DNA from 3 places in the Exiguobacterium sp. UBA3491 genome. Region 3 is predicted to be linked to each of the others. Evidence: riboswitches for the same ligand, from Rfam matches in the RefSeq annotation. Region 3 holds a riboswitch; each other region holds the start of a gene.
The links. Region 3 has a riboswitch for S-adenosylmethionine ahead of B4F99_RS08245 (methionine ABC transporter ATP-binding protein). Riboswitches for the same ligand answer to the same signal wherever they lie in the genome.
Positions count from the first base shown of each region.

Region 1: another riboswitch for S-adenosylmethionine. It lies ahead of mtnK (S-methyl-5-thioribose kinase); the one in region 3 lies ahead of B4F99_RS08245 (methionine ABC transporter ATP-binding protein).
Region 2: another riboswitch for S-adenosylmethionine. It lies ahead of msrA (peptide-methionine (S)-S-oxide reductase MsrA); the one in region 3 lies ahead of B4F99_RS08245 (methionine ABC transporter ATP-binding protein).

Region 1 is NZ_DFQK01000015.1:19,875-24,078, reverse strand. It holds gene B4F99_RS05025 (methylthioribulose 1-phosphate dehydratase) at 1-87, opposite strand, end outside; gene B4F99_RS05020 (2-hydroxy-3-keto-5-methylthiopentenyl-1-phosphate phosphatase) at 84-743, opposite strand; gene B4F99_RS05015 (2,3-diketo-5-methylthiopentyl-1-phosphate enolase) at 740-1,930, opposite strand; SAM riboswitch class I at 2,001-2,102, opposite strand; SAM riboswitch class I at 2,308-2,411, shown strand; gene mtnK (S-methyl-5-thioribose kinase) at 2,490-3,656, shown strand; gene mtnA (S-methyl-5-thioribose-1-phosphate isomerase) at 3,653-4,204, shown strand, end outside.
Region 2 is NZ_DFQK01000015.1:40,403-44,606, reverse strand. It holds gene B4F99_RS05145 (Crp/Fnr family transcriptional regulator) at 5-673, shown strand; gene B4F99_RS05140 (DMT family transporter) at 686-1,168, shown strand; gene msrA (peptide-methionine (S)-S-oxide reductase MsrA) at 1,245-1,775, opposite strand; SAM riboswitch class I at 1,870-1,973, opposite strand; gene B4F99_RS05130 (M20 metallopeptidase family protein) at 2,036-3,214, opposite strand; gene B4F99_RS05125 (putative quinol monooxygenase) at 3,292-3,585, shown strand; gene B4F99_RS05120 (C40 family peptidase) at 3,641-4,204, opposite strand, start outside.
Region 3 is NZ_DFQK01000021.1:260,522-264,725, forward strand. It holds gene B4F99_RS08235 (MetQ/NlpA family ABC transporter substrate-binding protein) at 1-527, opposite strand, end outside; gene B4F99_RS08240 (methionine ABC transporter permease) at 555-1,220, opposite strand; gene B4F99_RS08245 (methionine ABC transporter ATP-binding protein) at 1,210-2,223, opposite strand; SAM riboswitch class I at 2,307-2,411, opposite strand; gene B4F99_RS08250 (aminotransferase class I/II-fold pyridoxal phosphate-dependent enzyme) at 2,474-3,661, opposite strand; gene B4F99_RS08255 (alpha-glucosidase) at 3,810-4,204, shown strand, end outside.

The DNA.
Region 1 (4,204 bases), on a different contig from region 3:
ATTGCCACTCGTACCAGGGAACCAATCGCGCGCCGCAAGCTCTTGTTTGATGGCGCGTAGCTCTTCATACCGTCGCATGAATGTCATGTTGTCACCTCCGCTCGTGTTAAATCATGAACGATATCGTGGAACGTCTCAAACGGTGTATAGGCGATATCGTTCTCTTCACACAACGTGATCAGATAATCACGGGCATAGACACGATCCGCTTGTTTTGCGAGTTCGAAGTCCGTCACCGAGTCGCCGATGACGATGATGACGTCACCGTCTTTACGTAGTGTCCGGGCAACGGACGTTTTACAACAGCCGCACCCGTTCGTGCAATGGGTATCGCAGGCGTTTGGCCAATCGATATGGACGAATGGACCACTAAAATCAGCGACGTTACAGTAAATCTGTTCTTGGTCGAGGAATGGCGCTAAGATTGGTTCGACGAAAAAGTCCATTCCACCGCTGACGATCGAAAAATCGATGCCTTGACGACGACTGTACTGCAGTAACTCCGAAAATCCGTCGCGAATGACTGCACGCTCCAACAAAAAGTCAAGATAGGCTGTTTTTCCGTCAGACGGCAGAAGTGCGAACATTTGCCCGACACCACTCTGAATCGATAACGTCCGGTCGAGTACACCGCGTTTTAACGGTTCGAAGTCACTCGCTGGCGCAAATGCCTGCATGAGTGCGATGATGTTATCCTGTGTCGTCACCGTCCCGTCGAAGTCACAAAGAATCCGTACGGTCATGACTTGATCCCCCAAGCGTCGAGGGCAATTCGTAATTCTTCATGACGCGATGCTGCCGTCGATAGGGATTCATTTGCGAGTGCCGCATCGAGTGCCTGACGGAAAGCAATGACACCAGCCGCAGCACCTTGCGGATGACCATGTACGCCGCCGCCGGCGTTGATGACGGAAGCGATCCCGAAGTCTCGTACGAGTTGAGCGACGAGTCCAGGATGAATACCGGCTGAAGGAACCGGGAAGATTGATTTCGTCTGACCGAGACGGGTCGCTTCGACCGCGATACCACGGGCGACATCCTTTGGCAAAGCGACATTGCCGTAAGGAGACGGGAATAGCGTCAAGTCTGCTCCAGCAGCGCGCGGTAATGTGCCGAGTAAGACAGGAGCTGCGACTCCGTGATTCGGGCTAGCGATCAACGCACCGCTATATGCCGGATGATTGAAAATCGGAACGTTGATTTCCGGATCACTTGCCAGTTCGCGTAAGACGTCGAGTCCGTATGTGAAGGTATTCAGCAAGAAAGCAGTCGCTCCAGCATCAATCAATCGCTTGGCTTGATCCTTGAGCGTAAAGACAGGACCGCTGAGTGTGATCGCATATAACGCACGTTTACCGGTCCGTTGGAAGTGAGCATCGATGACCTCACGTCCGATCCGTGCCCGGTCAATCGTTGGTGTCAATGGATTGTCGTATAGGATCTCATCGTCTTTGACGAGATCGATCCCACCAGCGAGTTGTCCTTCGAGTTGATCACGAAGGAACGATAAATCGCGTCCGATGACTCCTTTGAAGATGCTCATTAATAGTGGGCGATCTTCGACACCGATCAAGGAACGGACCCCTTCGATCCCGAACTTTGCACCTGGAAAGTCCGACGTAAATGTATCGGGTAGTAGCAATTCCGTTAATTTGATTTCACCGTCGAGTGAGAGTTTCCCGAAGACGGTCGTCAGAATCGCAGAAAAGTCGCGCGATACGTTATGTTCCGGGTAACGAATCGTGATATATCCTTTGCCATCGCGTTCTTCGGTATGTACGACTTCCCCTTTGAACGAGGCAAGTTGTTGTTGTTCGAGATGATTCAGTTCCGTCCAAGAACCGACTGTCAGACCAAGCGCGAGTTGTTCAGCGCGCTGCTCGAGTCGATCACGGGCAGTCAATTGATAAGTAGCAGTGATATAAGCCATGTCTTTCCTCCTTCAACAAAAAAATGGTCTCTCGTCAGCGACAAGAGACCATGAATGATTCGAACGTGGACTCTTATCTGTCAGCTTAGTAGCTGCAAGAATTAGCACCGTGCCAAAAGGTCGGTTGCTGCGACATCGTAGGGCTTGTCCCTCCGTCTGCTCTTGATAAGAATTGGATGAAATTGTGAAATCTAATTGCAATTTTTACATGAGAATCGCCACTTGTCAAACTATTTTTAGAAAATTTATTTTTTTGAAAATACTCTTTCTATAGATGACTTAAAAATGATATCCGTTTCTGCTTGATTTCGATTTGACAGCGAGGAAGTCGATTGCGTAAGATTCAAATCAATATCACACACGACAACTACATACGACTCTTATCGCGAGTTGGCAGAGGGAATTGGCCCGATGACGCCGCAGCAACCGACCACTGGGCACGGTGCTACATCCAACAGACGTTTCGTCTGAGAGATAAGAGGACGCAGTGACTTTTCTGCGCCTCTTTTCGATGACGAAAAGAGGCGCTTTTTCGTGTATCACATAGGGGGAAACTGAGATGACATATAAAGCATTCACAGAACAGGACGCGATTGATTGTGTTCGGACATTAGGACTGATCGGCGATGGAGCCGTCGAAGCAGAAGAGATTGGCGACGGGAACCTCAACCTCGTCTTTCGGATTCGAGAAGGCGAACATCGCTTGATTTTAAAACAAGCATTACCATATGCGAAGGTCGTCGGGGAGAGCTGGCCGTTATCGCTCGAACGAGCGTGGATCGAGCAATCCGCACTCCGTGAATTCGCACGGCATGCCGTACCGTTCGTGCCACGTGTTTTTCATGCTAGTCATGAAGAGGCATATACGGTCATGGAAGATCTTTCACATCTGACGATCGTTCGAAGTGGTTTACTCGCAGGTGAACAGTATCCGTTGCTTGCGGAACATATCGGTTCTTATCTCGCTCGGACGTTATTCCATACATCGGACTTTGCGCTTGGTCCGGTTGAAAAGAAACGTGTCGCCCGAACGTACTACAATCCAGACTTGTGCGACATCACGGAAAAATTAATCTTCACGGATCCGTTTCATGACGCGGAGACGAACGAGATTGAAGCCGGACTCGAAGAAGAGGTGGCACGTCTATGGGCAGACGATGAGTTGAAACGCGAAGTCGCAAAACTCGAAGCGCTCTTCATCACGAAAGGAGATGCATTGCTGCACGGCGATCTACATACAGGAAGCATCTTCGCCTCGGCGACGGAAACGAAAGTCATCGACCCTGAATTCGCCTTTTATGGTCCATTCGGATTCGATGTCGGGCAGTTCATTGCGCATCTATTCTTCGCGGCATATCCGGATTACCCTACACGACGTGGCGCCCGAATCAAGGATATCGATACGTTCTGGCTGACGTTTGCTTCAACGTTCCGTGCATTATGGGAACGGGAAGCCGTCGAACCATTCCGGGCATCGGGGCTCGTCGACGATGTACTGAGCACGATCTTGCAGGATGCCCTTGGCTTTGCCGGTTGCGAATTGATTCGGCGGACGATCGGCCTTGCACCGGTCGCTGATTTAGAATCAATCGATTCAACGACGGAACGCTTAGAGCGGAAACGTCACGCTCTTCGTCTAGGAGCGGCGTTAATCAAACGCCGTACAGAATGCCGGACATTCGATGATTTACGAAACTTTGACGTAACGGAGGAACTGAGCCGATGACTACATTCGTTCAAAGTATCCGTTACGAAGATCGTGTCTTGACGATTCTCGATCAGACACGTCTACCGCAAGAAGAGCACTATGAAGTCATTGCTGATCTCGCGCAAGCGGTTGAGGCGATTAAACAACTACGTGTCCGGGGCGCACCTGCGATCAGCTTATTCGGTGGATTCGTGCTCGTTCAAGAAGCGTACCGCTTTGAAGCAGAGCTACCGGTCTACAAGCAAGCCTTGCTTGAGACATCGGCGACGTTACTCGCGACACGACCGACGGCCGTCAACTTGCGAAATGTCCTCGATCAATTGAATCCAATCATTCAAGACGGGACGTCGGTAGAAGTGATTCGCGAACGGTTGGAAAAACGGACGGTCGCCTTATACGACCAGGATGCGCAGACGTCACGTCAAATCGGGATTCATGCACTGGAATTGTTCCAGTCAGGCGACCGGATCCTAACGATTTGTAATGCTGGATCGATTGCGACCGCTGCTTATGGAACGGCACTTGCGCCGTTCTACATCGCAAAAGAACGCGGCATCGAATTATCC
Region 2 (4,204 bases), on a different contig from region 3:
GAACATGGAAACCGTCATCCAACAATATGGACTGGATACGATTTTAACGAAAGAGACGCGCGCTTGGTTGCGTGAAGAAACCTTCCGAAAAGGAGAACTCCTCTGTACGACCGGTGCGACAATCGACCGGATGTACTTCATCGTCGCAGGCAAGGTCAAGATTTCTGCTGCTTCATCAGAAGGAAAACAACGGATTTTACGATTCAAAACACCACTGACAGTGATTGGTGACGCCGAGTTCATCAATGAACGAGAAGTGTTGAATACAGTTGAGGCGGTGACCGATGTCGATGTGTTGAGCGTGCCGTATACGATTTTACGCGAGCACAATACGACGAATGTCTTTCTGCAATTTTTACTAAGAACAATTACAGCGAAGTGGTATGCCGATTCGAAATCAGCGTCGCACCACGTACTCTATACGGTCGAGGAGCGATTTGCAGGCTACTTATTATCGATTGCGTCCGAAGCTAGTGACAGTTTGTTTTATCAGGAGATGCGGACGTCGAATCTACATGACGTCGCTGACTGGCTTGGAACAAGTTATCGTCATCTCAACCGGATCATCACGAAGTTGTGTGAGGAAGAGATTCTTGTTCGACGACGTGGCAAGATCATCATCGTCGATTTGGAACGGATTCGCGAGAAAGCGAACGGTAACAGCTATGAGTAAGGAGGAACGAACATGATAATAGGCATTGTGTGTGCCGTATTGGCTGGAATGTTAATCAGTTTGCAGACGGTATTGAATGCTCGGATGAGTAATGCATTCGGCGCATGGGCAACGACGACGCTGGTTTTCTTCGTCGGCTTCATCGGAGCAAGCATCACGTATGTCCTGTTTCGTGGTGGAACGATCGGACAGATTCAAAACGTGTCACCACTCTACTGGTTCGGTGGACTCGTGGGTGTCGGTGTCGTCTTTTGTGTCATGCGCGGGATTCAATTGCTTGGTCCGTCCGTCGCGATTTCTGTCGTGTTGATTTCGCAGTTGAGCTTTGCCCTTGCTGTTGATACGTTCGGTTGGTTCGGTTTGCCACAAATCGACTTATCGTTTGGTCAGCTCATCGGTCTCGCTGTCATGGTGTGTGGCATCTTCGTCTTGAAACGGTATCAAGTCGTGGCACCGGAACAACAGGCAAAGGATCAAGTAGAACGTGTTTCATGACTTACTTTTTCCATAACAATGAAACAGGTCAGCAAACCAACGTTTACTGACCTGTTTTTATATACATTTTTTTGAATCAGACCGTCGTCGTATCTTTCCATTCCTGTTCGATGAAAGCATCGCGACCAGAAGCAGCACGATCTTTTTTATAGTGTTCTGGATTTTTCTTATGGAAGTCTTGGTGGTACTCTTCCGCCGGATAAAATTCAGAAGCAGCATCGATCCGCGTCACGATTGGTTGTTTGAAACGGTTGCTTGCAGCAAGAGCGTCACGAGAAGTAATCGCAGCTTCATGCTGCGCATCCGTATGATAGAAGATTGCTGGCGCGTACTGCGTGCCGCGATCTTGGAATTGACCTTCTGCATCCGTCGGATCCGTTTGTGGCCAGTAGAGTTCGAGCAGACGCTCGTACGGGAACAGGCTCGGGTCAAACGTGATTTGGACGACTTCGAGATGTCCCGTCGTTCCTGTCTTGACTTGCTCGTATGTCGGATTGTCGACGTGTCCGCCCATGTAACCTGATACGATTCCCTCGATTCCTGGTAATTCTTCAAACGGTGTCACCATGCACCAAAAACATCCACCTGCAAATGTTGCTTTTTCCATCTGTCTCTTCCTCTCCGTGGGAAATCCCCATTGTATGTCTGACAGCGAGAAAACGAAAACGACTCCTTCGCTTGGTTGCAAAAGGAGTCGCCGCTTTTTATCAACCAAAGCTTTCGCTTTGCTGGTCGTAGCACCTTGCTATGCGCAGGTTGCTGGGACGTCATCGATCCAGATCTCTCGGTCCACTCTTGATAAGGGTATATGAAGTTGATGTCATTCGTTATCATTGTTGTGATGATACCATTCACACAGAAATAAAGTCAATCCTTAGGTTTCAAGGCACGTAAAACCGTCGCTCCGAGTGTCTTCGCACCAATCAACAACGCCTGTTCGTTGATTTCGTACTGCGGATGATGCTGTGGATAGTTGACGCGACCGTCCGTATATCCGGAGCCAGTAAAGAAATAACTTCCCGGGACATGTGTTAGATAATGCGCGAAGTCATCCGCAGCCATCATTGGTGTGAGTGCCCGGACGGATGCTTCCGGTAAGAAAGAAGCGGCTTCCTGAACAAGTTTTGTCTCGTCCGGATGATTCCAGAGTGCTGGATAACCAGTCGTGAAGTCGATTGAATAGGTAGCACCGATGCCGGCACATGTCGTTTTGGCGACAAGATCGACTTCTTGCCGGAGCTGATGCCGCAATGTCTCATTGAACGTCCGAATTTCACCGACGATGCGTGCTTCACCCGTGACGATGTTCGGAGCCGTTCCCGCATGGAAAGAACCAATTGCAAGAACAGCAGGCTCAAACGGATCGACCCGTCGACTGACGAGATGCTGTAAGTTGCAGACGAGTTGCGCTCCAGCGACGAGAGCATCTTTTGTTTTATGCGGTGCCTGGGCATGACCACCTTGACCATGGACGATGATTTCGAATTCGTCGATCGCACACAATGTATGTCCTTCCCGGAACCCAATCGTGCCAACCGGTAAATCATTTTCGAGATGTGTCGCAAAAATTGCATCGACCCCTTCGAGGACGCCGGCTTCAATCATTTGAATTGCTCCACCGGGAAAGACCTCTTCGCCATGCTGGTGGATGATTCGAATCGTTCCTTGCAATTGATCGCGTAACGGATAGAGCGTAGCAGCCAGGGCCATCACCATTGCCGTGTGACCATCATGCCCGCAAGCATGCATGATACCAGGATGGATCGACCGGAAAGCAAGCGTTGTCTCTTCCTGAAGTGGTAATGCGTCAAAATCTGCGCGGACAGCAATCGTCGGACCAGGCTGTTTACCTTCAATCGTCGCGACGACACCACGACCTCCGACGGCTGTTTGATAAGGGATGCCCTGCTCCGCGTAAAAGTTTGCAATTCGTTCTGGTGTGCGGACTTCCTGGAAAGAGAGTTCCGGATGTCGATGAAAATCACGACGTAACGCGATCATCGTGGGTTCGAATTGTTCAAGTGCTTCAAAAAGTTGAGTTTGCATCTTCAAGCTCCTTTGACGTGTGTCTTTTCGTGAAAATGGGTACATATACAGGTAATCACGAAAGGGGATAATGAAACATGGGAGAAATCGTCGTCAACGCTGTACTTACCATCAAAGCTGGACTTGCGGATCAAGTCTTCCCGATTTTACAAACGGTTTATCATGCTTCACAAAAAGAAGAAGGATGCTTACGTTATTCCTTGCACCAATCGATCGAGGATGAGCATCAATTCATGCTGTATGAAGTGTATCGGGACGAAGAAGCGCTTGAAGCGCATATCGCATCCGACCACTATAAAGCCTATCGTGAACAGATCGAATTATACTTGATGGACCGACAAGTGGCGAAATACGTCGAGATGACTTTCTGACGTGTTGCGATAAGAAGAGACGAACCCGTCGAAACCGACGGATTCGTCTTTTTTATTACATCGATTTAAAGCCGAGGAAATGCTCCTGCCAACGCGGTTCATAGATTGAATTGATTTGCAGCTGTGAACCACCCGCATGGATGAAGTGTTCGTTGTCGAGCATGATTCCAATATGCGATGGACCGTCTGTATAGGTGTTCTGGAAGAAGACGATATCTGAGCGTTTACCACTTGAGATGCTCGTCCGGCGATTCGTAAAGAAAGCACCGTACCAGTAGCCACGAACGTTCGTCCGACCACCGTATTTTCCAGCCTTGTTCGTCGCGTAGTGAATCAAACCGGAACAGTCAAAACCACCATTCACGGCATCTTGCGAACCCCATGTGTATGGTGTGCCGATATGTTGGACTGCTGCTTGGATCAGCTTTTCACCACGCGTATTCGTATTATTCTTTTTAACGACCCGTTTATCGGACGTGATCGTCACAGCGGATACAGGAAGATAAACAGGTGTCCAGCCTGACTGGATGACATAGAAGTTTCCGACTCGATGACGCGGATAAACCCGTTTGCCTTGTTCAACGAGTCCGCTACCTTTTGGACTTGTTGGACTCGCAAA
Region 3 (4,204 bases):
TTCGGATTCTTAACGATATCTTTCTCTGAAACAGTCAGTGGATCAACATCTGGCTTCAGTTCAATCCAGCCTTGTTCCGCAAGTAAGTTCAACGCCCGCGCTTGGTTCGTCGGATCATTCGGCGTCGCGACTTCAGCACCCGTCTTGACGTCGTCAAGTGTCTTCGCCGTTTTACTATACAGTCCCATCGGTGCCGTCGGGACAGTGATGAGTCCTTTAAGGTCGAGCTTCTTTTCTTTAGAGAACGTCTTCAGGTAAATCGAGTGTTGGAATAAGTTAGCATCGATATTGCCGCTACCGAGTGCGATGTTAGGTTGGATATAATCGCTGAATTCGACGATTTCGACTTTATAGCCTTTCTTTTCGAGTTGCGGTTGAATCGCTTGTTTGACCATGTCGCTATAAGGTCCGCTTGTCGCTCCAATCTTGATCGTCTTGTCTTTTTCATCAGCGCTGCTGTCTCCGCATCCTGCGAGGATTCCTGCACCAAGTAAGGCTGTAGCTAAAAAGGCATATCGTTTTTTCATGATTCAACTCTCCCTTTATATGTATGATTAGCGCTTGTCTGTTTTTCGCGCCAGTTGATTGCCAAGTGCTTGAATGCTCTGGACGATGACGATGAGGACGACGATCGTCACGATCATGATGAGATTATCATAGCGATAATAGCCGAAGCGGATCGCGAGGTCACCGACACCTCCGCCGCCGACGATCCCAGCCATTGCCGAGAAGCCGATCAAACTGATCGTCGTTAGCGTGATGCCCTGAATGATGCCAGGGAGTGCTTCTGGTAAAAGGATACTGACGATGATCCGTAATGGTTTCGCACCGCACGCTTCCGCTGCTTCGATCAAACCAGGTGGAATCTCACGCAGTGATGTTTCGACGAGTCGTGCGAGAAACGGAATCGCTGCGACACTGAGGCTGACGGATGCTGCTGTCGGACCAATCGTATTATCAAGCAAAAATTTCGTTAATGGAATGAGGGCAACAAGCAAGATGATGAACGGCAAAGACCGGACGATGTTGACGACGAAGTCAAGAACACGGCGGACGGCAAGGTTTTGAAAAAATAATCCGCGGTCGGTGACGAACAAGAGAATCCCGAGCGGAATCCCGACGACCAATGCGAAGGCAAGTGAAATTCCGACCATCCACGCCGTCTCACCGAGCGCCTTCAACAACTCGGGTAACATCGTTTGAATACGATCAAGCCACATCCTGAATCACCTCGAGTGTATGAAGTTCCGTCGCGAGCCAGTCGAGGGCAGGTGCGATTTGATCGGAGGATCCCGTCAAGCTGACGATTAGGACACCAAAAGCGACGTCTTGGATGTAATCGACTTTTCCGTGCAGGATGCTGACCGAGATATCGTATCGACGGATGGCTTCCGACAACGTACTTTCACCGGTCTTCTCGCCCGTGAACTGTAGGCGGATGATCTTTCCCGGTGTCGCTTGCAAGATGCGTTCCGGTAGCTCGATCTGGAGTGCCGTGTCGACGTAATGTTGTGTCACCGGATGTTTGGCTTGACTGAACAAATCGTATGTAGAGGCAACTTCGACGACTTCCCCTTGCGACATGACCGCGACACGATGGCAAATCTGTTTGACGACATCGATCTCATGCGTGATGAGGACGATCGTCAATCCGAGTCGTTCATTCAAATCTTTCAACAAATCTAAAATCTGCAGCGTCGTGACCGGATCAAGGGCAGAGGTCGCTTCGTCACATAACAAGACGGTTGGATCATTCGCGAGTGCCCGGGCAATCCCGACGCGCTGTTTCTGTCCGCCGCTCAACTGACTCGGGAAGTTCGTCTCGAATCCTTCGAGTCCGACGAGCGAGACGAGTTCACGGATCCGTTCCGGAAAATCTGCTCGTTTGACGCCGGCAGCCTTCAGTGCAAAAGCAATGTTATCTGCGACATTACGCGACTGGATCAATTGGAAATGCTGAAAGATCATTCCTGTCCGCAAGCGAAGTTGACGCAAATCTGCTTTTGACATCCCGCCGAGCGAGACACCGTCGACCTTTACCGTTCCTTGTGTCGGATGCTCGAGACCGTTGATCAGACGAAGCAACGTACTCTTACCGGCACCGGATTCACCGATGATCCCAAAAATTTCTCCTTTTTGAATCGTCAAATCGACATCTCGTAATGCAAAAATCGGGGTCCGGTCTCGGACGAACCGTTTCGTAATCTGTTTGAATTCAATCATCTGCTCATCTCCTCATACAAAAAAAGTCGCTTTTTCCTAGTAGCAGAGCAACCAGAAAAAGCGACGAAAGTGTAAGATTTCGTAACTTATCTCTCAGAATGAATCCATTCTGTAGGATGTGGCACCGTTCCTGATAGGTGGTTGCCGGACGTCGTTGGGCCTAATCCCTCGGTCGCTCTCGATAAGTAGTTATGCTGTTGGGATTTACTTTAACGGAAATGATTCCCATCTGTCAAATGTTTTTTCAGAATTATTCTGCAACAGGTGTCCGGAACAGGTTGAGCGTTCCGATTCGATCGACGGCTTCTTCTAGACGTTCGACGTCAGCAATCAAGCTGATCCGGACGTAGCCTTCACCGTATTCGCCGAAGAAGGATCCAGGGGTTACAGCGACGTGTGCTTCGTCAAGCAGGTGATCGGTGAAGCTTTGGGACGTGTAACCTTCAGGAACAGGAAGCCAGACGAAGAAGGAACCGCCCGGACGTGGTCCACTCCAGCCAATCGCATCGAGTTTCGCGAACAACGCATCGCGTCGTGTTTCGTACAGACTACTTAACTCGCGGACACATGTCTGGTCACTCGTCAGAGCGACGGTCGCTGCATGTTGGATCGGTGTGAAGGCACTGACGTAGAGATGTTCCTGATACGTCTCGATGCTTGAGATGACGGACGGATTTCCGATCGCGAAAGCGATTCGGAAGCCAGACATGTTGAAGCGTTTCGAGAGTGAGAACAACTCGATTCCGACCTCCTTCGCCCCTTCCGTCTGCAAGAAGCTTCGTGTGGGACCATCAAAGCTGATGCCGCCGTAGGCTAAATCATGGACGACACAAATATCATGGGCATCCGCGAAGGCAACGGTCTGTTCGAAGGCTTCTGCTGTCGCTGTCGCACCTGTCGGATTACTCGGGTAATTGAGGAACAACATCCGGGCGCGCTCGACATCTGTCGTATCAAGTAAATCGTAATCCGGCAGGAAGTTATTTTTCTCAAGCAATGGAAGCGTAATCGGGTAAGCGCCAGCAAGTGCTGCTCCAGACAGGTAATCCGGGTACCCCGGATCCGGGACGATGACACCTTCTCCAGGATTGACGATCGTTTGTGGTAAGGCGACGATTCCGGCTTTACTACCGAGAAGAATTGCGACCTCGGTTGCCGGATCGATCGTGACGCCGAATTCGTTCGCATAAAAGCTCGCGACGGCTTGCTTTAGAAAATCATGTCCACGAAATGGTGGATATTGAAGGTTTGTTGGCTCATCGATCGCCTGTTTCAAGGCGTCGAGAATATGTACGGGCGTCGTTTGATCGGGTGTTCCTTGACCAAGGGTAATGACATCATGCCCGGCAGCTTTCACAGCACCGATCCGGTTCGCAAGTTCAGCGAAAACGGGAGCAGGAAGCCGATCGATGGCGATGGATGGAGCGAAATGTTTCATGGATGTGTGCCTCCTTCGTAGTATTGTCGTCAAGGATAACGAATATTCAGTCAAAAGAAAAGAACTTTTTTGAAATTCAAAAAAATCGTCCAATAAACAGGTACAGATATGTGGAGCGGGAATAGAGAGTAGGGAGAGGAGTGAGGAGATGAAGCGAGCTAGCTGGAAAGAAGCAGTCGTCTATCAAGTCTATTGGCGCAGTTTTAAGGATTCGAATGGGGACGGCATCGGTGATTTGCGAGGTGTCATCGACAAGCTAGATTACATCGCATCGCTTGGTGTCGATATCGTCTGGTTAAATCCATGTTACCGTTCTCCAGACATCGATAATGGCTATGATATTGCCGATTATTACACGATCATGGACAAGGCGGGAACGATGGGCGATCTACAAGAGTTGATCACAGCGGCTCACGCACGCGGCTTAAAGATAATTCTTGATTTGGTCGTCAATCATACGAGTGACCAGCATGACTGGTTCCGTCAGTCGCGGGACCGAATCCACGACAAGGATGATTGGTACATCTGGAAAGATGGAACGAA